Regions from separate parts of the Pseudarthrobacter sp. alpha12b genome, predicted to be linked through region 3. Evidence: riboswitches for the same ligand, from Rfam matches in the RefSeq annotation. Region 3 holds a riboswitch; each other region holds the start of a gene.
The links. Region 3 has a riboswitch for thiamine pyrophosphate ahead of thiD (bifunctional hydroxymethylpyrimidine kinase/phosphomethylpyrimidine kinase). Riboswitches for the same ligand answer to the same signal wherever they lie in the genome.
Positions count from the first base shown of each region.

Region 1: another riboswitch for thiamine pyrophosphate. It lies ahead of ACTAQI_RS14965 (ECF transporter S component); the one in region 3 lies ahead of thiD (bifunctional hydroxymethylpyrimidine kinase/phosphomethylpyrimidine kinase).
Region 2: another riboswitch for thiamine pyrophosphate. It lies ahead of thiC (phosphomethylpyrimidine synthase ThiC); the one in region 3 lies ahead of thiD (bifunctional hydroxymethylpyrimidine kinase/phosphomethylpyrimidine kinase).

Region 1 covers NZ_CP196746.1:3,228,369-3,236,157, forward strand. Annotated here, with positions in the region: gene ACTAQI_RS14950 (UDP-N-acetylglucosamine 1-carboxyvinyltransferase) at 1-843, opposite strand, end outside; gene ACTAQI_RS14955 (energy-coupling factor transporter transmembrane component T family protein) at 953-1,753, opposite strand; gene ACTAQI_RS14960 (ABC transporter ATP-binding protein) at 1,750-3,297, opposite strand; gene ACTAQI_RS14965 (ECF transporter S component) at 3,297-3,920, opposite strand; TPP riboswitch at 3,987-4,127, opposite strand; gene ACTAQI_RS14970 (heme-degrading domain-containing protein) at 4,213-4,755, shown strand; gene ACTAQI_RS14975 (iron-containing redox enzyme family protein) at 4,947-6,002, shown strand; gene ACTAQI_RS14980 (CDGSH iron-sulfur domain-containing protein) at 6,049-6,297, shown strand; gene ACTAQI_RS14985 (DUF4235 domain-containing protein) at 6,435-6,698, shown strand; gene mnhG (monovalent cation/H(+) antiporter subunit G) at 6,708-7,112, opposite strand; gene ACTAQI_RS14995 (monovalent cation/H+ antiporter complex subunit F) at 7,102-7,377, opposite strand; gene ACTAQI_RS15000 (Na+/H+ antiporter subunit E) at 7,377-7,789, opposite strand, start outside.
Region 2 covers NZ_CP196746.1:1,729,089-1,736,877, forward strand. Annotated here, with positions in the region: gene rimM (ribosome maturation factor RimM) at 1-14, opposite strand, end outside; gene ACTAQI_RS07900 (RNA-binding protein) at 131-373, opposite strand; gene rpsP (30S ribosomal protein S16) at 375-797, opposite strand; gene ACTAQI_RS07910 (hypothetical protein) at 1,042-1,497, opposite strand; gene ACTAQI_RS07915 (VOC family protein) at 1,640-2,515, opposite strand; gene ACTAQI_RS07920 (amidohydrolase family protein) at 2,616-3,698, opposite strand; TPP riboswitch at 3,778-3,885, shown strand; gene thiC (phosphomethylpyrimidine synthase ThiC) at 3,881-5,707, shown strand; gene ACTAQI_RS07930 (alpha/beta fold hydrolase) at 5,704-6,438, opposite strand; gene ffh (signal recognition particle protein) at 6,481-7,789, opposite strand, start outside.
Region 3 covers NZ_CP196746.1:1,606,218-1,614,006, forward strand. Annotated here, with positions in the region: gene ACTAQI_RS07275 (glutamate-5-semialdehyde dehydrogenase) at 1-133, opposite strand, end outside; gene proB (glutamate 5-kinase) at 160-1,311, opposite strand; gene obgE (GTPase ObgE) at 1,301-2,890, opposite strand; gene rpmA (50S ribosomal protein L27) at 3,008-3,271, opposite strand; gene rplU (50S ribosomal protein L21) at 3,332-3,640, opposite strand; gene thiD (bifunctional hydroxymethylpyrimidine kinase/phosphomethylpyrimidine kinase) at 3,904-5,424, opposite strand; TPP riboswitch at 5,432-5,529, opposite strand; gene ACTAQI_RS07305 (Rne/Rng family ribonuclease) at 5,680-7,789, opposite strand, start outside.

The DNA of each region.
Region 1 (7,789 bases), 1.6 Mb from region 3:
CTCGATGGTGACGCCAAGCATCTGCAGGTAAAAGCACAGGTCCTGCACCATATAGTTGGGACTGGCGTTGCGGATCACTGTTGTTCCGGGCCGGTGTGCCGCCGCCATGATGGCGTTCTCAGTGACGGTGTCCCCGCGCTCGGTGAGGACAAAGGAGCGGTCCCGTGTATCGGCAGGCGGTGCCTGGACGGTGTAGAAACCTGCCGTGGCCTCCACCGAGAGGCTGAACTCGCGCAGTGCCTGCATGTGGGGTTCCACGGTGCGGGTGCCAAGGTCGCAGCCGCCGGCGTAGGGCAGCCGGTACTCCCGCGACTCGTCCAGCAGGGGGCCAAGCAGCATGATGACGCTGCGGGTCCGGCGTGCCGCGTCCACGTCCATTGCGTCCAGGTCCAGGACGGCAGGACGGCGGAGGCGGAGGTCTGTGTCGTTGAGCCAGGTGCACTCCACGCCGATGCTGGTCAGCACTTCGACAATGCGGTTGACCTCCTCGATCCGGGCCAGGCGGCGGAGCACCGTGGTGCCCCGGTTGATCAGGCTGGCGCACAGCAGGGCGACGCCGGCATTCTTGCTGCTGTTCACATCCACGGCGCCGGACAGGGTGCGGCCGCCCTCCACGCGCAGGTGGGTCATCTGGGGTTTTGCCACATTGACGATGCTGCGGTCGAAGATGTTTTCCAGCCGCTGGATCATCTTCAGGCTCAGGTTCTGCTTGCCCTGCTCCATCCGGGCGACGGCGCTCTGGCTGGTGCCGAGCTCGGCGGCCAACTGGCCCTGCGTCCAGCCCTTCTCGCTCCGGGCATCCCTCAACATGGCGGCAACGTGGCCGGCGGTCTCCTGCGTCATACCGCGAATATATCATAAATGAGCTATGCGGCATCGACTCGAGCGATTAGGAGGCTGAACAGGAAAGGGTTTACCCACTACATGCGATAGAAGGAGTGGGAGGTCATTTTCAGCTGCCCAGCCACACCATGTTCCACGTACCCGCCGTCACTGCCGCGAAAAGGGCCAGCCCGGCCACCAGCACACCACCGGCCACCACCCAGAGATCCAGCAGGCTGAACGTGGACACCCGGGCCCAGGTCCGCGGGCCGCCGCCGAAACCCCGCGCTTCCATGGTCACGGCGAGCCTGGACGCACGGCGGATGGCCTGCACCAGCAGCCCGAAGCTTTGCCCCAGCGTCGCCTTCACCCGCTGGCCTACGCTGCCACGGGCGCCTACGCCGCGGGCACGGCGCGCCATCCCGATGGTCTGCCATTCTTCGGCCATCAGCCCCACCAAACGCATCGCGGCCAGGGTTCCCAGGACGAACCGGTGCGGCAGGCGGGCTTTCTGCGCCAGCGCGTCCGCGAGGTCCGTGGGATCGGTGCAGCTCATCAGGAGCACCGCCGGCAGGGCAATGGCAAAGCCGCGCAGCAGGAAGCCGATGCCCAACTGGAGGGAACCTTCGCTCATGGTCCAGATGCCGGCGTCGAGCAGGATCCTTCCGCTGTCCGGCGCCAGGATGGAGGTGCTCCAGCCACCGACGGCGGCGGCGAGGATCAGCGGCCACCCGCGCTGCCACAGCAGGAACAGGGTGAGCCCGGCCAGGGGAAACAGCAGCAGCTCGAAGACCAGGGCCACGGAGGCCGACACCCAGTCGATGGACAGGGCCAGGACCGCAGTGATGAGCAGGACGGCCGCAAACTTGCTCAGCGGATTGGCACGGGCCAGGAGGGCATGGTTGCCGCTCAGGGTGAGCTCCTGCCTCATGGCGCCACCGCTTCCGCCGCAGCCATCCGCAGCTCCACCCCGCCCAGGGCCTCCGTGAATTCGGCATCATGGGTCACGGATACCACCGCAGTGCCGGCGTCCAGGAGCTCGGACAGGAATGATGCCAGTTCGGCCCACGTGTTGGCGTCCTGCCCGAAGGTGGGCTCGTCCAGGATCAGGACCTGGGGGCTGGCGGCAAGGACGGTGGCCACGGACAGCCGCCGCTTTTCACCGCCGGAGAGGGTGTAGGGGTTGGCGTCCACCAAGGCGGTGAGCCGCAGCCGCTCCAGGAGCTCGTCCACCCGGTCCTCGCCGTGCCCCAGATGCCGGGGGCCGAAGAGCAGCTCGTCAAGCACCTTGCCGGTCACGAACTGGTGCTCGGGCTCCTGGAACACCGTGCCCACGCGCGAAATCAGCTGCTCGGCCTTCCACTTGTAGGGATCGATGCCGGCGCCGCGGCTGAGGTCCAGCGTGGCGGAGACCTTTCCGGACACCGGTTCCAGCAGCCCGGCGAGGGTCAGCGCGAATGTGGACTTTCCGGCACCGTTGGGGCCGGTAATGGCAAGGGCCTGCCCGGCGCGGACCTGCGCGGCCAGGCCTTCCTGGACCGGCACCGGCGGGATCTTCCGGAAGCCTTGGCGGCGGGGACGGTCGCGGGAGACGCCCAGCTGCTCCGCTGCCAGCAGCAGGCTGCCCTCACCGGTTGGCGGGACGGCGGTGCGGGCGCGGGTCGCCTGCACGTAGCCGGGCACCCATACGCCCGCAGCAGCAAGAATGGTCCGGGCCTCATTGAGTACGCGGTCCGGCGGCCCGTCCAGGAGCACGGCAGGATCGGCGGCGGAACCGGGCTGCAGGACCACGATCCGGTCCACCAGGTCCTTCCATACGGACACCCGGTGCTCCACCACCACCAGCGTTGCCCCGGTCTTGTCCAGGGAGCGGGCCACGGCGTCACGGACCTCCAGCACACCGTCCGGGTCAAGGTTGGCGGTGGGCTCGTCCAGCAGGATCAGCCCGGGGCGCATCGCCAGGATGCCCGCCAGCGCCAGGCGCTGCTTTTGCCCACCGGACAGGGCCGACGTCGGATGGTCCAGCGGGAGGTGGGACAGGCCGACGTCGGCAAGCGCCTCGTGCACGCGGGGCCAGATTGCATCGCGGGGCACCGCAAGGTTTTCGGCACCAAAGGCGACGTCGTCCCCCACCCGTGACAGGACCACCTGCGTCTCGGGGTCCTGCTGCATGAGCCCGGCGCGGCCGCGCCGGGCGCGGGGCAGGGCGCCGTCCACCAGCAGCGAACCGGACTCGTCGGCATCGCCTGCCTCGCCGTCGTCGTTGATGTCTCCCAGGACGCCGGCGAGCGCGTGAAGCAGCGTGGACTTCCCGGCTCCGGAGGGTCCCAGCAGGAGCACCCGCTCTCCGGGGACGATGTCCAGGTCAAGGCCGTGGACGGCGGGTTTCGCCCTTCCGGCATGCCGCCAGCCCCAGCCACGGGCGCTGACGGCGGCAGGGCGGACCGTGCGGGCGGCATCCTGGGAGGGTGCCATCAGGAGAAGACGGGCTCCGTGGCAGCCTTGCGGGAGGCGAAGGAGCTCAGCACGCCGGTGCGGGCCAGGCCGCGGGTGGCGAGCCAGGACAAAGCGCCGGCCAGGACGGCACCGGAAATGGTGGTGAGGACGATGTAGGCGAGCTTGTCCGCGCCGGAGTAGGCGATGTTCCAGCCCCACGGCGCGAATGAGTCGTTGAGGCCGCAGAAGAATCCGGCCGCGGCGCCGGCCAGCAGGGATACGGGCAGGTTGAACTTGCGGTAGACGAAGATCGCGAAGATGATCTCCGCCCCCAGGCCCTGGATGAAACCGGAAAACAGGACCGAGGCACCGTACTGGGAGCCCATGAGCAGCTCTCCAGTGGCGGCCACGGTCTCGCAGAACAGGGCCGCCCCGGGCTTGCGGATGATGAGCATTCCCAGCACTCCGGGAATCATCCAGCCGCCGGCGAGCAGTCCGGTCAGCGGCGGGTAGGCGGCGTTCATGGGGGCAGACAGTGCGGCGGCCCCCTGGTCCCAAGCCCAGAAGATGACGCCACCCGCGATGGCCACCAGGGCGGCGACTACGATGTCCACGACGCGCCAGGACTTGCTGGTGGTCTTCTTGATTGCTGCAGTACTCATGTGATCCTCCTGGAAACAGGAGGGGAAAGTGGACCCGGCCGCCGGCCCGTTGCCGGGCAGCCGCGACACTTCGAGAACTCGACTCCCTTGCGCCGGTACTAACCGGATCAGGTTCGAGGGTCTGCGGCTGTCCGCACTCTCAGCGCCCACCTGCGGTGCCCGGCTTGTGCCAGGATCCCCGACGGCGGCGCTCCCCTGTCGTATTTAGTGTTGCTTTTGGTTGGGTAACGCTCTTTATTTGCCCGGTTCGGGCGTGGTCAAGTTTACACCTGGCAGGGGTAGATTGAGGGCCATGACCGCCAATCCACCGGATGTGACCGGGTTTGATCCTGATTCCAGCGACGCCCAGCCGGAGGGTTGGCTGGAGGCGCTGATTGTCCGCATCGAGGCGGAGGTCCGGGAGCTCCAGTTCCCCGGCTTCTCGCTGGATGATTCGTTGAACCTGGGCCTGCTCCTCGTGGAGCTGGGCAAGGAGCGGGGGCTGCCCATCGCAATCGATATTGCGAAGGGCGACCAGGTGCTGTTCCACGTCGCGCTGCCGGGCGCAACCCCGGACAACGGGCACTGGATCCGCGCTAAACAGCGCACTGCCGCCCGGTACGAGGTGCCGTCCCTACTGGTGGGACTGCGCGGCCGGCTGGGTGGTGGCCGGATCGAGGACAACGCCTGGTTCGACCAGTCCCGGTATGCCGCACATGGGGGCGCGTTTCCGATCTACGTCACGGGAGTGGGCGCGGTAGCCACGGTGGCCGTCTCCGGGCTGCCGCAACTGCAGGACCATGACCTGGTGGTTGAGGCGCTGCGCGGCGTCCTTGGATCGGCGCTGGCTGATTAGGCGCTGGCTGATAAGACGCTGAGGGATCAGCGGCGGGACATCCGAGGGGCAGGCATTCAGGCTGCTTAGCTTTTATTAGTAATCATGCTTACTATGTTGTCTCCCGGGGTTAGCGGAGGACAGGGCATGGGAGTCACCATGGGCGGTCCCGCGTTCGTTCCCGTCACCAGCGCGGCAGACCAAGGAGCACCATGAGAATTCCGGACACCAGGGGCCCCGTCAGCAGCGCACTGTTTGATGTCCTTGCCCAGGCCCCGGACACCGCCGGCCCGGACGTGGACCGCCTGTACCGCCTGGCGGCAGGGCATGTGGCCGCAGCCGGAGACATCATCGGCGACGAGGACATCCAGTTGACCCTCTTCTGCCTTTACGAACTCCATTACTCGGGCCTGGACGGTGTCCCGGACACGTGGGAGTGGGAGCCGGACCTGATCAGGGTCCGGCGGCTGATCGAGGAACCGTTTGAGAAGGCCCTCCGCACCGCAGCACACCAGGCCGCCGGCACCTTCGAACTGCCCGCCGGCACCACCATGACCAGCGATGCCATGGCCAACGTCCTGTTCGGCCTCGCCGCCACGGACACGGGTCCCAGCCTGTCCCGCTACGTCGCCAGGAAGGCAAGCCTGGCGCAGCTCAAGGAGTTCCTGGTCCACAAATCCATCTACCAGCTGAAGGAAGCCGACCCGCACACGTGGGCCATTCCCCGCCTCAGCGGAAGGCCCAAGGCGGCCCTGGTGGAAATCCAGGCGGACGAATACGGCGGCGGACGGCCCGGGCGGATGCACAGCGCACTGTTCGCCAGCACCATGCGCGGCCTGGGCCTGGACGACAGCTACGGCGCCTACGTCGATGCCGTTCCCGCCGTCTCCCTGGCATCCGTGAACCTCATGTCGCTCTGCGGCCTGAACCGGCGGCTCCGGGGTGCCATCACCGGCCATCTGGCAATTTATGAAATGACGTCCTCCCAGCCCAACCGGTTCTACGGGAACGGATTCCGCCGTCACGGCTTCGGCACGGACGTCACCGGCTACTTCGACGAGCATGTGGAGGCCGACGCCGTCCACGAACAGATCGCGGGCCGGGACCTGGCCGGCGGCCTGGTGGAGGCGGAGCCGCCCCTCCTGGCGGACGTGTTGTTTGGGGCGACTGCCGCCATGGCCCTGGACGCCCGCCTGTCCGCCCACCTCATGTCCTCGTGGGACGCCGGAGAGACTTCGCTGCGGACATCGATGCCGGCGGCAGCGTGACAGCTCAGGACCTGGCAAAGCAGCAACAACGATGAATGCGGCAGGCATGAACCCCGAACAGCATGGAACAGGAGCCCACCCGGACCCGGAACCAGCGGCGAGCTCCATCGTGGTCTGCCCCGACGGGCCCCTGATTATCAGGGGTGAGTTCGAGATTGTTACCCCGTCCGGCGACGCCGTACCCCGGGACCGGAAAACCGTTGCCTTGTGCCGGTGCGGGGCGTCCGCCATCAAGCCCTACTGCGACGGCACGCACAAGATGATCAAGTTCCGCACCGGGCCTCCGTCGGGCTAATCCAACAACCGTATTAATCCACCAGTCCGTATCAGTCCACCAGGCCGCCCCCAGCCGGCCACGCCCTTGCCCTGACCGGGACGGGTGTGAGGCTAGGCTGGAGGCAGTCCGTTTTCCGCCCGCAAGGAGTACTACGAATGAACCTTCTCATCAAGCTGCTCGGGACCGGTGTGAGCCTCGGCGCAGGCCTGGCCGGCACCAAGCTGGTCAACACCATCTGGGAAAAGACCACCGGGCAGAAAGCGCCCACCGGCAAGAACGAGGATGTGCCCACCAGCCTGCGGTCGGCCTTGACCTTCGCGCTGATCTCGGCGTCGGTCAGCGCCATCATCCAGGTCCTGGCAAACCGAGGCACCCAGCGCGCCATCACCCGGTTCGCCAAGACGCAGGACATCGTCTAGCAGCGAGCGCTACCGGCCGCCGTCGGGGTTGTCCTTCAGGGCAGCCTCGGCGGCGGCTTTTTGCACCACGGCTTCCAGCTCGTCGGCCGTGAGCAGCTCCCGGTGCAGGTGCTTGGTGCGGTACCCCGCGCGGCCCACCATGTGGGCGGACACCGGCACGGTGAGGAGCTGGAAGATCCACGCCACCACCAGGACGGGCCACACCCACCACGTCCGCATCTGCAGCCCGATGGCCGCCAGCAGCAGGAACAGGCCCAGGACCTGGGGCTTGGTGGCGGCATGCATGCGGCTCAGCAGGTCGGGGAAGCGCAGCAGGCCAACGGCGGCGCCCAGGGACATGAGCGCCCCCACCACCATGAGCACCGCTGAGACGGCGTCGATCCACCCGTCAGGTCCGGAAAAGTCAGGATTCATCAGGCTTTACCCTTCGGTCCGCCACAAATCGGGCCACGGTCACGGATCCGATGAAACCGATGATGGAAATGGCCACCACCAGCATGAGGTTGTTCAGGTGCCGGTTCACTGCCATGTCGATGCACAAGGCTCCGGCCAGGATGGCCAGCAGCACATCGGTTGCCAGCACGCGGTCCAGCAGTGACGGGCCGCGGGCAATCCGCACGATGGCGCCGGCCGCAGCAAGCGAGAAGATGACGGCTGTAACAGCCAGGACAATGTGCATCACGCAGCGGCCTCCGTTCGGACGGCTTCGAGTTCCTCCGGGCTGCCCATGATGCGGATCAGGCCTGCCTCGATGGACCGCACTTCGTTCCGCAGGCCCTCGACATCCTGCTTGGAGGCGATGTTGAGCGCGTGCAGGTACAGGGTGGACGTGGAGCGGTCCACCTCGACCACCAGTGACCCCGGGATCAGGGAGATCACATGCCCGGTGGCGGTGACGATCAGGTCCTGGTGGCTCCGCAGCTTCACCGCGACGACGGCGTTGGTCACCTTGGGGCCGCGGACCGCGGCCAGGTACAGCACCTGGGCGCTGGCCACCACCACTTTGCCCACGAAGGCCAGCGCAAAGGGCACGGCATAGAGGATGTTGAACCGGCCGCTGAGCTCCACCGGCGGAAGGTAGAAGAGCCGGG
Region 2 (7,789 bases), 120 kb from region 3:
ACCTGAAGCTGCATCTGTTCCTCTGTTCCGGGTTGTGGTGTTTCTACTGAAAGCACTGTGTTGTGAAAGAGCTCCGGCCCCTCCACCTGGTGGTGGAGGGGCCGGAGCAAAACCGAATATTGCCGAGCGGTCAGCGGCGGCGGTCGGTGTCGACGACGTCGACCCTTACCGGTTCGCCGCCGGCCAGCGCTGCCACCACGGTGCGCAGTGCGCGTGCAGTGCGGCCCTGGCGGCCGATCACCCGTCCGAGGTCGTCCTGATGAACGCGCACCTCGAGGGTATCCCCGCGGCGGTTGTTCTTGGAACTGACCTTTACGTCATCCGGGGAATCAACAATTCCGCGGACCAGGTGCTCCAGCGCTTCTGCCAGCAATCTACTCAGCCTCGGTGGTCTCAGCTTCGGCGTCGGCCGGGGCCTCGGCAGCGTCAGACTTGGAGGCCTTCTTGGTGATGGCTTCCGGGATGATGACCGAGCCCTTCTCCGGAGCAACGAAAGCTTCCTTCGCGACCTTGGTCTTGAGGGTGCCTTCCTGGCCCGGCAGGCCCTTGAACTTCTGCCAGTCACCGGTGATCTTCAGGATCGCGGCAACCTGCTCGGACGGCTGTGCGCCGACGGAGAGCCAGTACTGTGCACGCTCGGAGTTAACCTCGATGAACGAGGGCTCTTCGGTGGGGTGGTACTTGCCGATCTCCTCGATGGCACGGCCGTCACGCTTGGTGCGTGAGTCCGCAACGACGATGCGGTAGTACGGGGCGCGCATCTTGCCGAAGCGCTTAAGGCGAATCTTTACGGCCACTTTTGTGGTCACTCCTGTTTCAGAAAAAGGGGTGAACCCGGCGTTCTGCACCCGTGGGGCGGGCCATACTTGCGGGCTCGAAGGACAGGATCCGGACGCGGAGAGAGGGGCCACGCAGATCGAGTACCTGTTTATTGTGCCAGATGAGCGCTGTTATTTCGACTTGGCGCTCCCGCGCGTGGCGGCGGAGGCGGCCTGAAGGCTGCGCCGCCACGCCAACGTGCCAGGAACGGGCAGGGTCGGGTCAGGCGGACCAGACGTACAGTCCGTTCCGCTCCGAATCGTTGATTCCGGCGGCAAGTTCCGCCAGCTGACGCACATAGGTCCGCGCCTGGGCGGCACCAAAAGGCACGTCCTCCTGGCCGGCCCACTGCCCGGCGACGTCGTCGAGGACATTGCCCTCGCCTTCGGTTTCGTAGGTGAGCAGGTCCGCCAGGGCGCGGACCATGGCCGGCGGAACGGCCAGGAGGGAGTCGCTGGCCACGTCCACCATGGTCAGCTCATAATCGGCTCCGCCGGCGTGGACGGCAGTCCCGGCAAGATCGCCGAGCTGCTCCACCTCGAAGTCGCTGATGCCCTGGATCCGCACCGTCTGGCCTGCGGCAGCGCCGTCCGCGGAGGAGCTGCTTCCTTCGTCAAGGATGCCGGCGCGTTTCAGCGCGGCGTCATGGGTGGCGACAAAGATCTCGGTGAAGCCCATGGCTGGTGCCCTTCTTCCGTTGGCGGAGCTGCGCGCCGGGCGCTGCCTGCGGCCCGGCCGTACGGAATCAGCCTAGTAGTTGCGGACCTGCCGGCGCACGCCCGCCCCGCGTCCCGAGGCATGCCGCGGGAAGGGGGGTCGATCAGCGGGCGGCCACCCGGATCCGGTTGCGCCATGGGTCTTCGAACCGAAGCTCTGCGCCGGTGTGGTGCGCGGGCACTCCGGCCACCTTCAGGCGGTCAGTCAGCGCGCCGACGTCGTCCCCTGAAGGAACTTCGATGAGCACCTCGCCCAGCCCCAGCGTGTCCTTGCGGGGGCCGGCACCGCGGCTGTTCCAGACGTTCATGGCCATGTGGTGGTGGTAGCGGCCTGCGGAAACGAACAATGCCTGCCCGTGCCAGCCCGCCGTCTTTTCGAACCCCAGGGTTCCCACGTAGAAGTCCCGCGCGGTCTGGACATCGCCCACCTGGAGGTGGACATGGCCAACGCCGGCGGCTGTTTGCCGCTGGCCTTCAAGGGACTCCTCGGTGAGGTACTGCTCCAGGTACCGCTGCGGCGGCAGTGCCAGACTGTCCATGACAACATCGGTCCCGTTCCAGGACCAGTTGCTGCGCGGGCGGTCCCAGTACAGTTCAATGCCGTTGCCCTCAGGGTCGGTGAAGTAGAAGGCTTCGCTCACCAGGTGGTCTGCGCTGCCGGTGAAGGCCCGCGGCTCGTACTGCGCAGCCGTGGCGACGGTGGCAGCAAGGGAGGCCTGATCCTCGAACAGCAGTGCGGTGTGGAACAGGCCAGCCTCTCCCCTGCCGGGAAGGTGCAGCCCGGGGGCCGGCGCAAGGTGGACCAACGGCCGGCCGAGCCTGCCAAGGTAAAGCCCGCCGTCCTGCTCAGCCACCACCTTGAGGCCAAGGGCGCGCTGGTAGTAGTCGGTCATGACCTTCATGTCGCCCACCTTGAGCATCACGGTGCCCATGGCGAGATCGGCAGGAAGAAGATCCTGGCTGCTGGCGGATGCGGTCATTGAAGGCTCCTTGCATTGGCGGCCGTCCCGTTGACGGCCTGTCACACATTAAAATTACTTGAAGCTTCAATTTATTCCAAGTCCCCGGGACTCGTTTTAGTCAGCGGATGATTCGGCCGCGCAGCACCACATGTTCCAGCGCCGTGATTGTTTCAGGTAGGGCCCGCGGGTCTTCCCGGCACACCACGACGTCGGCGCGCGCCCCCTCCTCCAGTCCATCCGCTCCCAGCCATGCACGGGCTGCCCAGCAGGCGGAATCCAGCGCAGCGTCCATGGGCAGGCCCGCGCCGTGCAGGGCAAGGATCTCGTCTGCGATCCTGCCGTGGCGGATCACGCTGCCGGCATCGGTGCCGGCAAATAGGCGCACACCCGCGGCATGGGCCTCCGCCACCCGTTCCCGCCTGCGTTCCCAGAGGGCACGCATGTGCGCGGCGTAGCGCGGGAACTTGGGTTCCGCCTGCGCGGCAATGTCAGGGAACGTGGCGATGTTGATGAGGGTGGGCACGATCGGTACGCCCTGTTCGGCGAACCGGGGCAGATGCCGGGGCAGGAGGCCGGTGGCGTGCTCGATGCAGTCAATGCCGGCGTCAAGCATCTGGTCCAGGGTGTCCTCGGCGAAGCAGTGCGCCGTCACCCGTGCGCCCTCGTCATGGGCGGCCTGGACGGCATCGCGTACGACGGCGGCGGGAAAGGAGGGGGCCAGGTCACCTGCACGCCGGTCAATCCAGTCCCCCACCAGTTTGACCCAGCCGTCGCCGTCGCGCGCCTGCTTGCGCATGGCCTCCACGAGGCCCTCCGGCTCCACCTCCTCGGCGAAGCCCCGCAGGTAGCGGCGCGTCCGGGCAATATGCCGGCCGGCGCGGATGAGCACGGGGAAGTCCCGGCCGCCGTGCATCCAGCGGGTGTCAGCCGGTGAGCCTGCGTCGCGGACCAGCAGGGTTCCGGCGTTGAGGTCAGCCAGTGCCTGTTCCCGGGCGGCAGCGGGCTCCACGGGACCGGACGGGCCCAGCCCTATGTGGCAGTGGGCGTCCACGAACCCCGGCAGCACCCAGCCGTCAAGGATCCGGGCCGGCGGTGCTGCGGGCCGGGTGAATGTGAGCCGGCCGTCCACCGACCAGGCTCCGTGCTCCACGGTCTGCGGCCCGGTCAAAACGGGACCGCTGAACTCGATTACTTCTGCCATCCTGGCTCCTTCCGATGCCCGGACAGGCTAGCACCAGCGAATGTGACGGCGTTCTTCCGGGAGGCTGTGGTAGCTTCGTTCCTGACCACACGGGTGCCCCTGCAGGGGCTGAGATCGGGCTGACGCGGCCTGCGACCGTTGAACCTGTCCGGGTAATGCCGGCGAAGGAAGTGAGTATTCCCTTGAGTACGCAAAATACCCAGATCAACCCTGCCCGCATGCCGTCCGCCGGGGAGCCAGGCGTTCAACCCGGGGCCCCGGTGACCCAGTCCTTGAAGTCGCAATCACTGGCGTTCATCGAAGATGCCGGGAATGGAATCCGGGTACCGGTGACGGAGATTGCCCTTGAGCCGTCCCCCAACGGCCAGCCGAACGCGCCCTTCCGGACGTACAGGACGGCCGGGCCCGGCAGCGATCCCGTCCGGGGCCTGCAACCTTTCCGCTCGGAGTGGATCACCGCGCGGGGAGATACCGAGGCCTACAGCGGCAGGGAGCGCAACCTGCTCGACGACGGCCGCTCCGCTGTGCGCCGCGGGGCTGCCTCTGCGGAGTGGAAGGGCGCGCAGCCGGTGCCCCGCCGCGCCGTCGACGGCAGGACGGTGACCCAGATGCACTACGCCCGGCAGGGGGTCATTACGCAGGAGATGTGCTTCGTGGCGCTGCGCGAGAACTGCGACGTGGAGCTTGTCCGGAGTGAACTTGCTGCCGGGCGCGCGATCATCCCGAGCAACATCAACCATCCGGAGTCCGAGCCGATGATCATCGGCAAGGCCTTCCTGGTGAAGATCAACGCCAACATTGGCAACTCGGCCGTGACAAGTTCCATTGCCGAGGAGGTGGACAAGCTGCAGTGGGCCACGCAATGGGGCGCCGACACCGTCATGGACCTGTCCACCGGCGACGATATCCACACCACTCGGGAATGGATTATCCGCAATTCCCCTGTTCCGATTGGCACGGTACCCATCTACCAGGCCCTGGAAAAAGTCAACGGCGAGGCCAATGCGCTGACCTGGGAAATTTTCCGGGACACGGTCATTGAACAGTGCGAGCAGGGGGTGGACTACATGACCATCCACGCCGGGGTGCTGCTGCGGTACGTCCCGCTCACGGCCAACCGGGTGACGGGCATTGTCTCGCGCGGCGGCTCCATCATGGCCGGCTGGTGCCTGGCGCACCACCAGGAAAACTTCCTGTACACGCACTTCGATGAACTGTGTGAAATCTTCGCCAAGTACGACGTTGCCTTCTCCCTGGGCGACGGTCTGCGCCCCGGCTCGACGGCGGACGCCAACGACGCCGCCCAGTTCGCGGAACTGGACACCCTTGCCGAGCTCACCCAACGCGCTTGGGAGTACGACGTACAGGTGATGGTGGAAGGGCCCGGCCACGTTCCTTTCCACCTGGTCAGGGAAAACGTCGAGCGGCAGCAGGAACTCTGCAAGGGAGCGCCGTTCTACACCCTGGGACCGCTGGTGACGGACGTCGCTCCCGGCTATGACCACATCACCTCAGCAATTGGCGCCACCGAGATTGCCCGGTACGGCACGGCCATGCTCTGCTACGTCACCCCCAAGGAGCACCTGGGACTGCCCAACAAGGACGACGTGAAGACCGGAGTGATCACCTACAAGATCGCCGCGCACGCAGCGGACCTCGCCAAGGGCCACCCGGGGGTGCACGAACGGGACGACGCATTGTCCAAGGCGCGGTTCGAATTCCGTTGGCGGGACCAGTTCGCGCTGTCCCTGGACCCGGTGACGGCGGAGGCATTCCACGACGAGACCCTGCCTGCCGAGCCCGCCAAGACGGCACACTTCTGTTCGATGTGCGGGCCCAAGTTCTGCTCCATGCGGATCAGCCAGGACATCCGCGACGAATTCGGGTCCGCGGAGGCGCAGGCAGCGCTGGCGGGGATGGCATCGGGGATGCGGGAGAAGAGCGAGGAGTTCCTGGCGTCCGGCGGAAAGGTATACCTCCCCGAGCTGCGGGTTCCCGCGGAAGGCTAGGACGCCCGGGCCGTCTGGCTCCGGCTGACCCCGCTGATGAACTGCCGGATGGCCTGGTCCCCGTCCGGGGAATCGTGAGGCCGGTGCCCGCCCGCGGCAACGCGGTGCAGGGCGCCGGTCTCGCGGAGGTAGCCGGCAATCTCCTCATAGAGGGGCTCCCAGCCGCCGGTCAGGACCAACGTGGGCACGCCGGGAACAATGTGCAGCGGCGCCTCCCACGACGGCGCTTGCAGCCGCAGCCGCCGCGCGGACCGTTTTTCCTCGGTGGTGGCGGGCTGCTGGAGGTCGGTGGCGTAGACGCGCCGGACGAATTCGCGCTGGAAGTCTTCGTCGCTGAGTTGGTGGCGCACGTCGAAGAGGGGCTGCATCAGGCTGATGTGGGCCGCCGTGGCCGGCAACTCCGCTGTCAGGGAGAGGCAGGCCGGCTCCACCAGGGTCAACGAAAAGACCAGGTCCGGACGTTCGACGGCGGCCATCATGGCAGCGATTGCCCCCTGGGAGTGTGCCACCACGTGTCCGCCGGCGGCGCCGCGGCCGTCGTCGGCAAGGGACCGCAGGATGATCGCGGTGTCTTCCGCAAACGATGACTCCTGCGGCTCCGCGACGGCATCGTAGCCGTGCCGGCGCAGGAACAGGGCGTCATAGGACAGTGCCATGCCGTGCTGGCGCGGCCATGCCGCGGCGCCGAAAGTTCCGGCGCCGTGCACGAACACTACCCTCTGCTTGAACATGTCCCAACCCTATTCCACGGTGCCGACATCCGTGGGGAACTGTTACTTGCCCAGGAACTTGTCGAAGCCCTTGGGCAGGTTCAGCTGAGACGGATCGAAGTCGCCGCCCTGCTGGCCGAAGGCCGCGCCGGTGGGCAGTGCCTTCGCAGCGTTGGCACGGCGGGCCTCCGCTTCCTTGCGCTCCTGTGCTGCCTTGGCCGGGTTTCCCGACTTCGGCTTCTTCTTCGGCGCGTTCTTGGCGTTCTTCCGCGCACCGCCGCCCGCTCCGGGCAGGCCGGGCATCCCGGGCATCCCCGGCATGCCGCCCTGGGCCATCTTCTTCATCATCTTCTGGGCCTGGGCGAAGCGCTCCAGCAGGCCGTTGACCTCGGACACGTGGACGCCGGAGCCACGGGCGATGCGGGCACGCCGTGAGCCGTTGATGATCTTGGGCGCCAGCCGCTCGTGCGGGGTCATGGACCGGACGATCGCCTCAACGCGGTCGATCTCGCGCTCGTCGAACTGTTCGAGCTGCTGCCGGATGTTCTGCGCACCCGGCATCATCATGAGCATCTTCTTCATGGAGCCCATGTTGCGGATCTGCTGCATCTGGGCCAGGAAGTCTTCCAGGGTGAAGTCTTCCTGGTCGGCGAACTTCTTCGCCATCCGGGCGGCTTCATCCTTGTCCCAGGCCTTTTCGGCCTGTTCGATGAGCGTGAGGATGTCGCCCATGTCCAGGATTCGGGAAGCCATCCGGTCCGGGTGGAAGAGTTCGAAATCATCCAAACCTTCGCCGGTGGAGGCGAACATGACCGGCTTGCCGGTGACCGACGCGACCGAAAGCGCGGCACCGCCGCGGGCGTCGCCGTCGAGCTTGGACAGCACGATGCCAGTGAAGTTCACGCCTTCATCGAAGGCAAGCGCCGTGTTCACGGCGTCCTGGCCGATCATGGAGTCGATCACGAAGAGGACTTCGTTGGGCACGATGGCGCGGCGGATCTGGCGCGCCTGTTCCATCATGCCGGCGTCCACGCCCAGGCGGCCGGCCGTGTCGACGATAACGACGTCGTGCAGCTTCTGGCGGGCTTCCTCGACGCCGGCACGGGCGACGGCGACGGGGTCGCCTGCGGGCTGGTCCAGCTCCGTGGAGGTGGCTCCGGGGTGCGGGGCGAAGACAGGCACGTTGGCGCGCTGGCCCACCACCTGGAGCTGGGTGACGGCGTTGGGGCGCTGCAGATCACAGGCCACCAGCATAGGGCTGTGGCCCTGGGCCTTCAGCCACTTGGACAGCTTGCCGGCCAGGGTGGTCTTGCCGGCACCCTGGAGGCCGGCGAGCATAATGACGGTGGGGCCGTTCTTGGCCAGCCGGATC
Region 3 (7,789 bases):
CCTCGGCACTGGACTCCACATTTGCACTGGGCTGGGGCACCTCAGCCGATACCGGTTCTGCCGACGGACCCGGCTGCGCCTGCGCAGCAGTGGTTCCGGTATTTTCAGCAGTGTGGATCAGGGCTTCAGTCATGATCCAAGTTTAGGCGAGGCGGCAGCTCAGACCAGCACCAGGTCGTCAACATGAACAACTTCACGCTCGTAGCCACTGCCCATTTCCTCGCCCAGCTCCCGGGTGGAGCGTCCCAGCATGTGCGGCAGTTCCTGGGATGAGTAATTCACCAGTCCCCTGGCAACAACGGTGCCGTCGGCACCGGCCAGCTCCACCGCGTCGCCCGCTTCAAAGTCACCGTGCACTGCGGAGATGCCCGCCGGCAGCAGGGAGGTGTGGTGGTGCCGCACCGCCCGCACCGCGCCGTCGTCCAGGACCAGGCGGCCCTGCACCGAGGCAACGTGCGCCAGCCACAGGAGCCGTACCGGTTTGCGCGAGCCGTTGACGGAGAACCACGTACCCACGTCCTCCCCGTTCAGCGCTGCGGCAGCGTTGGGCGTGGAGGTCACCAGGGCATGGATTCCCGAGCCTGCGGCCATGCTGGCGGCCTCCACTTTGGTCATCATGCCTCCGGTGCCCACGCCGGCCTTGCCTGCCTTGCCGATGGACACGCCGTCGAGGTCGTGTGCGCCGGTGACCAGCGGGATGCGCTTGGCACCCTGGGCGGGCGGACCGTCATAGAGGGAGTCGACGTCGGACAGCAGCACCAGTGCATCGGCGCGGACCAGGTGCGCCACCAGGGCGGCCAGCCGGTCGTTGTCGCCGAAGCGGATCTCGTGGGTGGCCACGGTGTCATTTTCATTGACCACGGGGACCACCCCGAGACTCAACAACCGGTCCATGGCGCGAAGCGCGTTGGTGTGCTGGCTGCGCCGCATCAGGTCCTCCGCCGTGAGCAGGACCTGGCTGACGGTGACGCCGTGCGCACCAAAGGCGTGGGTGTACCGCGCCATCAGCAGCCCCTGGCCCACGCTGGCAGCCGCCTGCTGGGTGGCCAGGTCGCGGGGACGCTTGGCCAACCCCAGCGGAGCCAGTCCGGCCGCGATGGCGCCGGAGGACACCAGGATGATCTCGGCACCGGCGTTGTGCTTTGCCGCCAGCGCGTCGGCCAGGGCCGTCAGCGATTCCTCCGAGATGCCGCCCTTGATGCTTGTCAGCGAGGAGGACCCCACCTTCACCACGATCCGGCGGGCACCGGCCAGCGCACTTCTGTCCGCGGCGCGCCCAGCCGGTACCGTGGCCACGCCCCTAGAGGTCATCGTCCGCTTCCAGTCCGCTGTCCTTAACGGGCTGGGCGGCACGGCGTCCGCTGACGGATTCGGTCCAGATCCCGGCTTTCCGCTCCGCCTCAAGCTCGGCGCGGGCGGCAGCCTTGGCATCCCGGCGCTCCTGCTGCTCTTCGCGCTTCTGGCTGCGGGTGGGGCGGTCACCAATATCGGCGAACCGGACGTCGGTGCCACGCGGCGAGGCCAGGAGCTCAGCGCCTGCCATCATGGTGGGCTCCCAGTCGAAGACGACGCCGTCATCCTCACCGATGACCACCGTGTCACCCGGCTTGGCGCCCTGCTTGAACAGTTCGGTTTCGACGCCGAGCCGGGCCAGCCGGTCCGCCAGGTAGCCGATGGCTTCCTCGTTGGTGAAGTCGGTCTGCTTGACCCAGCGCTCGGGCTTTTCGCCCAGGACGCGGAACAGCGGCTCCAGGTTCTTTTCCTCGCGGCGGATCTTGAACCCGGCTTCGTTGACGGCGCGCGGCCGCAGAACGGCGGGCTGCACCTTGGGCGGGGCGGCGGCCACGGCGTCGCGGGCGGCCTTGACGATCTCGGCCATGGCGAAGCCGAGCTGGCGCAGCCCCTCGTGGCTGGTGGCGGACACCTCGAAGACCCGGTAGCCGCGCGATTCAAGCTCCGGGCGCACGAATTCAGCCATGTCCTTGCCGTCGGGCAGGTCCACCTTGTTCAGTGCAACCAGCCGCGGGCGGTGGTTCAGGGGAACCACTTCGCCGTCCTGGCCTGCGTAGCTCATGTCGACCGCGTACTTCTCCAGCTCACCCTCGATGATGGCGAGGTCCGCGAGCGGGTCCCGGTCCGATTCCAGCGTGCCGCAGTCAAGCACATGGACCAGGGCCGCGCAGCGCTCAACGTGGCGCAGGAAGTGGTGCCCCAGGCCGCGTCCCTCGCTGGCGCCCTCGATGAGGCCGGGGACATCGGCGATGGTGAACCGCACCTCGCCTGCCTGGACGACCCCCAGGTTGGGAACCAAGGTGGTGAAGGGGTAGTCGGCGATCTTGGGTCGGGCAGCCGACATGGCCGCGATAAGGCTGGACTTGCCGGCGGACGGGAAGCCCACCAGGGCGATGTCGGCGATGGACTTCAGTTCCAGGACGATGTCACGGGAGTCGCCCTCGATGCCCAGCAGAGCAAAGCCGGGTGCCCGGCGCTTCTGTGAGGAGAGGGCGGCGTTGCCGAGCCCGCCAATGCCGCCGGCGGCTGCGATGAACTCGGTGCCCTCGCCTACGAGGTCAGCCAGGACTTCGCCGTCCTTGGTCTTGACCACGGTGCCGTCCGGCACGGGCAGGATCAAGGTCTCGCCGTTCTTGCCGCCGCGCCAGTCACCCATGCCGGGCCCGCCGTTGCTGGCGTGCCGGTGCGGTGCGTGGTGGTAGTCAAGGAGCGTGGTGGTCTGGTGGTCAACGCGAAGGATCACGTCGCCGCCATTGCCACCGTTGCCGCCGTCGGGCCCTCCCAGCGGCTTGAATTTCTCTCGGTGGACGGAGACGCAACCGTGGCCGCCGGTTCCGCCGGATACATGCAGTACTACCCGGTCTACAAAGCTGGCCACGTGGTTCTCCTCAAGTGCTGTTTATGTAGCGCCCGGGGACGCCACATCGATTGTAATGCTGTTAAAAGAACAGTGGAGCGGACCCTCAGGCCCGCTCCACCGCTTCAGAACTGGTTGTTACTCTGCAGCTGCAGCAGCAACGATATTGACCACGCGACGACCGCGGCGGGTGCCGAATTCAACGGCGCCCGGGGTCAGTGCGAACAGGGTGTCGTCCCCGCCACGGCCAACGCCGGCGCCCGGGTGGAAGTGGGTGCCGCGCTGGCGGACGATGATCTCGCCTGCGGAAACTACCTGGCCGCCGAAGCGCTTGACGCCGAGGTACTGAGCGTTGGAATCGCGGCCGTTGCGAGTGGAGCTCGCGCCCTTTTTATGTGCCATTTGAAATGCCTGCCTCTAAATTCTGGGGAATCTGTTGAAATACCTGAACAGTAACCGGTGTTACTTGATGCCGGTGATCTTGACCTTGGTCAATTCCTGGCGGTGACCCTGGCGCTTCTTGTAGCCGGTCTTGTTCTTGAACTTCTGGATGACAATCTTAGGACCACGCAGGTCCTGGAGGATTTCAGCCGTAACAGTTACCTTGGCCAGGTCGGCGGCGGCGGAGGTGACCTTGTCACCATCAACCAGGAGCAGTGCGGGCAGCTCAATGGTGCTGCCGGCTCCACCGGCGACGCGGTTCAGGGTAACGAAGTCTCCAACGGAAACCTTCTCTTGGCGGCCGCCTGCGCGGACAATCGCGTACACCACTTGGGAACTCACTTCTCTCGACGTTTATAACTAAATTTGCGTGCGGAACCGACTATCAAAAGCCTGGTTTCTCGCTGTGCCTCAACGCCGTGGGGTCATAACCCAAGTGTTGGCGTAAGCACCGAAGATCTAGATTACGCTAATTTTGTCTTCGGCCGCAAATGAGGCTGGTTCCCGGCGGCTTGCTGTGATAGCTACCACAGCTCAGGTCCGGCGTCCGCACCGTGCCCCACCATATTACCGGCACACCCGCCGGCACTGAATCAGGCGTGCAGCCTCGGCGCGTCGAAGAATTCCACTTCCAGCCGGCAGGACTGCTTGAATGCGGTCACCATCGCCGCCCTTTCATGGTCGGAGGCCTTGCGCCCTGCCGCGTCCACGATGGCAATGGCCCGGCGGGTGGCTTCGGCAAAGCCCTCGTCGGCGTACGTGCGGAGCCAGTCCGCGTAGGCATGCCCGTCGGGTTCGCCGGCGTCAAGGAACCGTGCATGGAGCTTCTTCCCAACCTCGGCATAGAGCCAGAAGCAGGGCAGGACAGCGGCGGCCAGCACTGCATAGCTGCCCGACGCCGACGCGGCAGTGAGGTGGTCCACGTAGGACTTGGTGACCGGGCCCAGTCCGTTCCGGACCGGACGCGTGCTGAGCCACGAGCGGTGGAGCTCCGATTCCACCTCCAGGCACTGCTGCGCGGACCCCGCCCAGAACAGCTGCTCCGCCTCGGAGGGGGCCAGGGCACTTGCCCGGGCCAGCACGCGGGAGTAACCATTCAGGTATAGGGCATCCTGGGCCAGGTAATAGGCAAAGTCTTTCTCGGCAAGGTCGCCGGATGCCAGGCGGCGGATGAAGTCCAGATCGTAGATGTCCGCGAGGTCCTGTTGGGCTTCCGCCCACAGCCGGGCTGCGAAACCGCCTTCCGCCAGGAGCGGCCGCACATGGTGGAAATGGTGTACCGGGCCGTTCCCCTGACCCACGTTCAGCATGTCCGAGTTCTCGAGGGCGCCGGCCAGCCATGGCTTGACCGTCCGCAGCGATGCCTCCCAGTCCCCCAGGCGGGCCTGGACCGTTGCCATCGCGGAGGATAAGGAACAGCCGGTTCCGTGGCTGTTGCGCGTGGAAACCCGCTTCCCCTGCACTTCCACCACCTCCTGTCCCAGGAGGCCTGACGTGTTGACCAGCGCGTCCGGGCAGTCTGCACCTGCCAGATGGCCGCCCTTGACCAGCACGGTGGCCCCGGTGGCGTCCGTCAGGCGCCTGCCCTGGTCCAGCGCAGCGTCCCAGTTCTCCGCAAGGTCCCCGCCCACCAGCATGGCAAGCTCCGGGAGGTTGGGCGTGATGAGGTGGGCAAGGGGCAGCAGTTCCCGGAGGGCCGCCTCCGCGGATTCCTTCAGGAGCCGGTCACCGCTGGTGGCCACCATCACGGGATCCAGGACCACGACGGCGGGCCGGACCTTCCCCAGCCATTGCCGGACAGTGCGGATCACCGCCTCGTCGCCCAGCATGCCGATCTTGACCGCGTCGATGGTGATGTCGTCGCTGACCGCATCCAGCTGCTGGGCCAGGAAGGCGGCCGGAGGAACGTGGACGGCCTGCACGCCGCGGGTGTTCTGTGCCGTCAGGGCAGTGATGGCAGCCATGCCGTATCCGCCGTGCGCAGCAATGCTTTTGAGGTCCGCCTGGATGCCGGCGCCCCCGGACGGATCGGAGCCCGCAATGGAGAGGACCCGTGGGACCTCCCGGCCTGCCGGCAGCGGGACAGGAACGTCGGAGGCGGCAGGCAGGGGCATGGAAAGGGTCGAAGACAAGAGACATCCCTTCGCCGGTACTAGCCGGACAGGTTCAACGGGTCTGGATCTCAGCCGGCCTTCTGCGCGGCACCCCGTGTCGGTTTCCAGCCTAGCCCGTGGGATGCACCCGGCGGAAAGGTGACAGCACCTGCAGACGCAGGAAGTCCCCGCCTTGCGGACTGTTTCCCCTGAAATTCAGGGGGAACAGTCCATATGGCGGGGACTTCCTTGCTGGCGCGTTGGTCACGCCTTGGCCTAGAGCTCCGAGGCAGGCACGCCGACGCCGAGGATGATGGGTTCCCCGGCCCCCTTGCCGGCTTCGGCCACCGGCTGCGGCTTCGCGGGCTCTGGGGCCTTGGCGGCGTGCGTGTGGCCCGCGGCGGACGCCTGGACGTTCTCATGCTGCTGGACGGCGGTCTCGTTGGCGGCGCCCTGGGCGCGGCTGGCGGCACGGTGGCGCCGCGGCCTGCGCTGCCGTGACTGCTCCAGCGTGTGGTCGGAATAGTCCTTTTCGGCTGGCGCTTCACGGGCGGTGCGGGTTTCCGCTTCCCCGGCGTCGGGCTGCCGTTCCGGCGCCACCTGTTCCGGTACCTTCACGGCATCTGCGGTTTTGGCGGGCGCGTTCTCCACGGGGGAAGCCGGCTGCCCCAGGTGGGCGAACGCCTCCGCAAGCCGGTCCAGGGTCAGGGCGGGCTTGGGCTGCTGCTCCTCGGCGTGCTCCACGAACGGAAGCGGAACTTCCTCGCCGCCAAACGTCAGGACAGCTGCCGGACGCGCCGGGGACTCGGCGTCGTGCTTCTCCTCCACCGGTGCCGGCGCAGGCTCCACGGAAGGCACCTGCCGGGCGGCCGCCACCTCATCGTCATGCACGTGGGCTGCGTGGGCGGCAGCGGCGATGTTCGCCAGGGCAAGCCTGGTTGCCTCTGCCTTGGCGTGCCGCTCTGCGTCGGACGGGTCCGGCTGGACGGTGTGGACATGGACGGCAGGTGCGGGAGCCGCTTCGGGCTGCTGCCCGCCGCGTCCACGCCGCCGCTTGCGCTCCGAACGGACGCCAGGCTGGGTATTGTCGTTCCGCTGGCCTTCCGGACGGTGGGTTTCCGCGCGGGCTTCGGGCCGGTTGTCGGTGCGCTGGACATGGTGCTCGGCCGCGACAATGTTGGCGCGGCGGTGCTCCACGGGATCGTCGTGGGTCACAACGCCACGGCCGGCGCAGGCCTCGCATTGCTCGCCGAATACTTCCAGAAGTCCGGTGCCCATGCGTTTGCGGGTCATCTGGACCAGGCCGAGTGAGGTCACCTCGGCAACCTGGTGCTTGGTCCGGTCACGGCCCAGGCACTCCACCAGGCGGCGCAGGACCAGGTCGCGGTTGGATTCGAGCACCATGTCGATGAAGTCGATCACGATGATGCCGCCGATGTCGCGCAGCCGCAGCTGGCGCACTACTTCCTCGGCGGCTTCCAGGTTGTTCTTGGTGACGGTCTCTTCAAGGTTGCCGCCGCTGCCGGTGAACTTGCCCGTGTTGACGTCCACCACGGTCATGGCCTCGGTACGGTCGATCACCAGGGAACCGCCGGAGGGCAGGAAGACCTTCCGCTCAAGGGCCTTGTGGATCTGCTCGTCGATCCGCCAGGCGGAGAAAATGTCCTGGTCCTTGGTCCACTTCTCAAGGCGGCCCACCAGGTCCGGCGCCACGTAGGTCACGTAGGCCTCGATGGTGTCCCAGGCTTCCTCACCCGAAACGATGAGCTTGGAGAAGTCCTCGTTGAAGACGTCGCGGACCACTTTGATGGTCAGGTCGGGTTCGCCATAGAGCAGCTCGGGAGCCAGGATCTTGGTGGACGTAGACTGGCTTTCGATGCCCTCCCACTGCGCGCGCAGCCGGTTGATATCGTGCGTCAGCTCTTCCTCGGAAGCGCCCTCGGCGGCGGTTCGGACAATGACGCCGGCGTGCTCGGGCAGGCGGTCCTTGAGGATGCGCTTGAGGCGGTTGCGTTCGACGTCGGGCAGCTTGCGGGAAATGCCGGTCATGGAGCCGCCGGGGACGTACACCAGGTAGCGGCCGGGCAGCGAAATCTGGCTGGTGAGGCGCGCACCCTTGTGGCCCACGGGGTCCTTGGTCACCTGGACCAGGACGGTGTCCCCGGACTTCAGCGCGTTTTCTATGCGGCGCTGCTTGCCCTCGAGGTTGACGGCTTCCCAGTTGACCTCGCCGGCGTACAGGACGGCGTTGCGGCCGCGTCCGATGTCCACGAACGCCGCTTCCATGGACGGCAGCACGTTCTGGACCTTGCCCAGGTACACGTTGCCGATCAGCGAGTCCTGCTGGGTCTTGGAGACGAAGTGCTCGGCCAGGACACCATCTTCC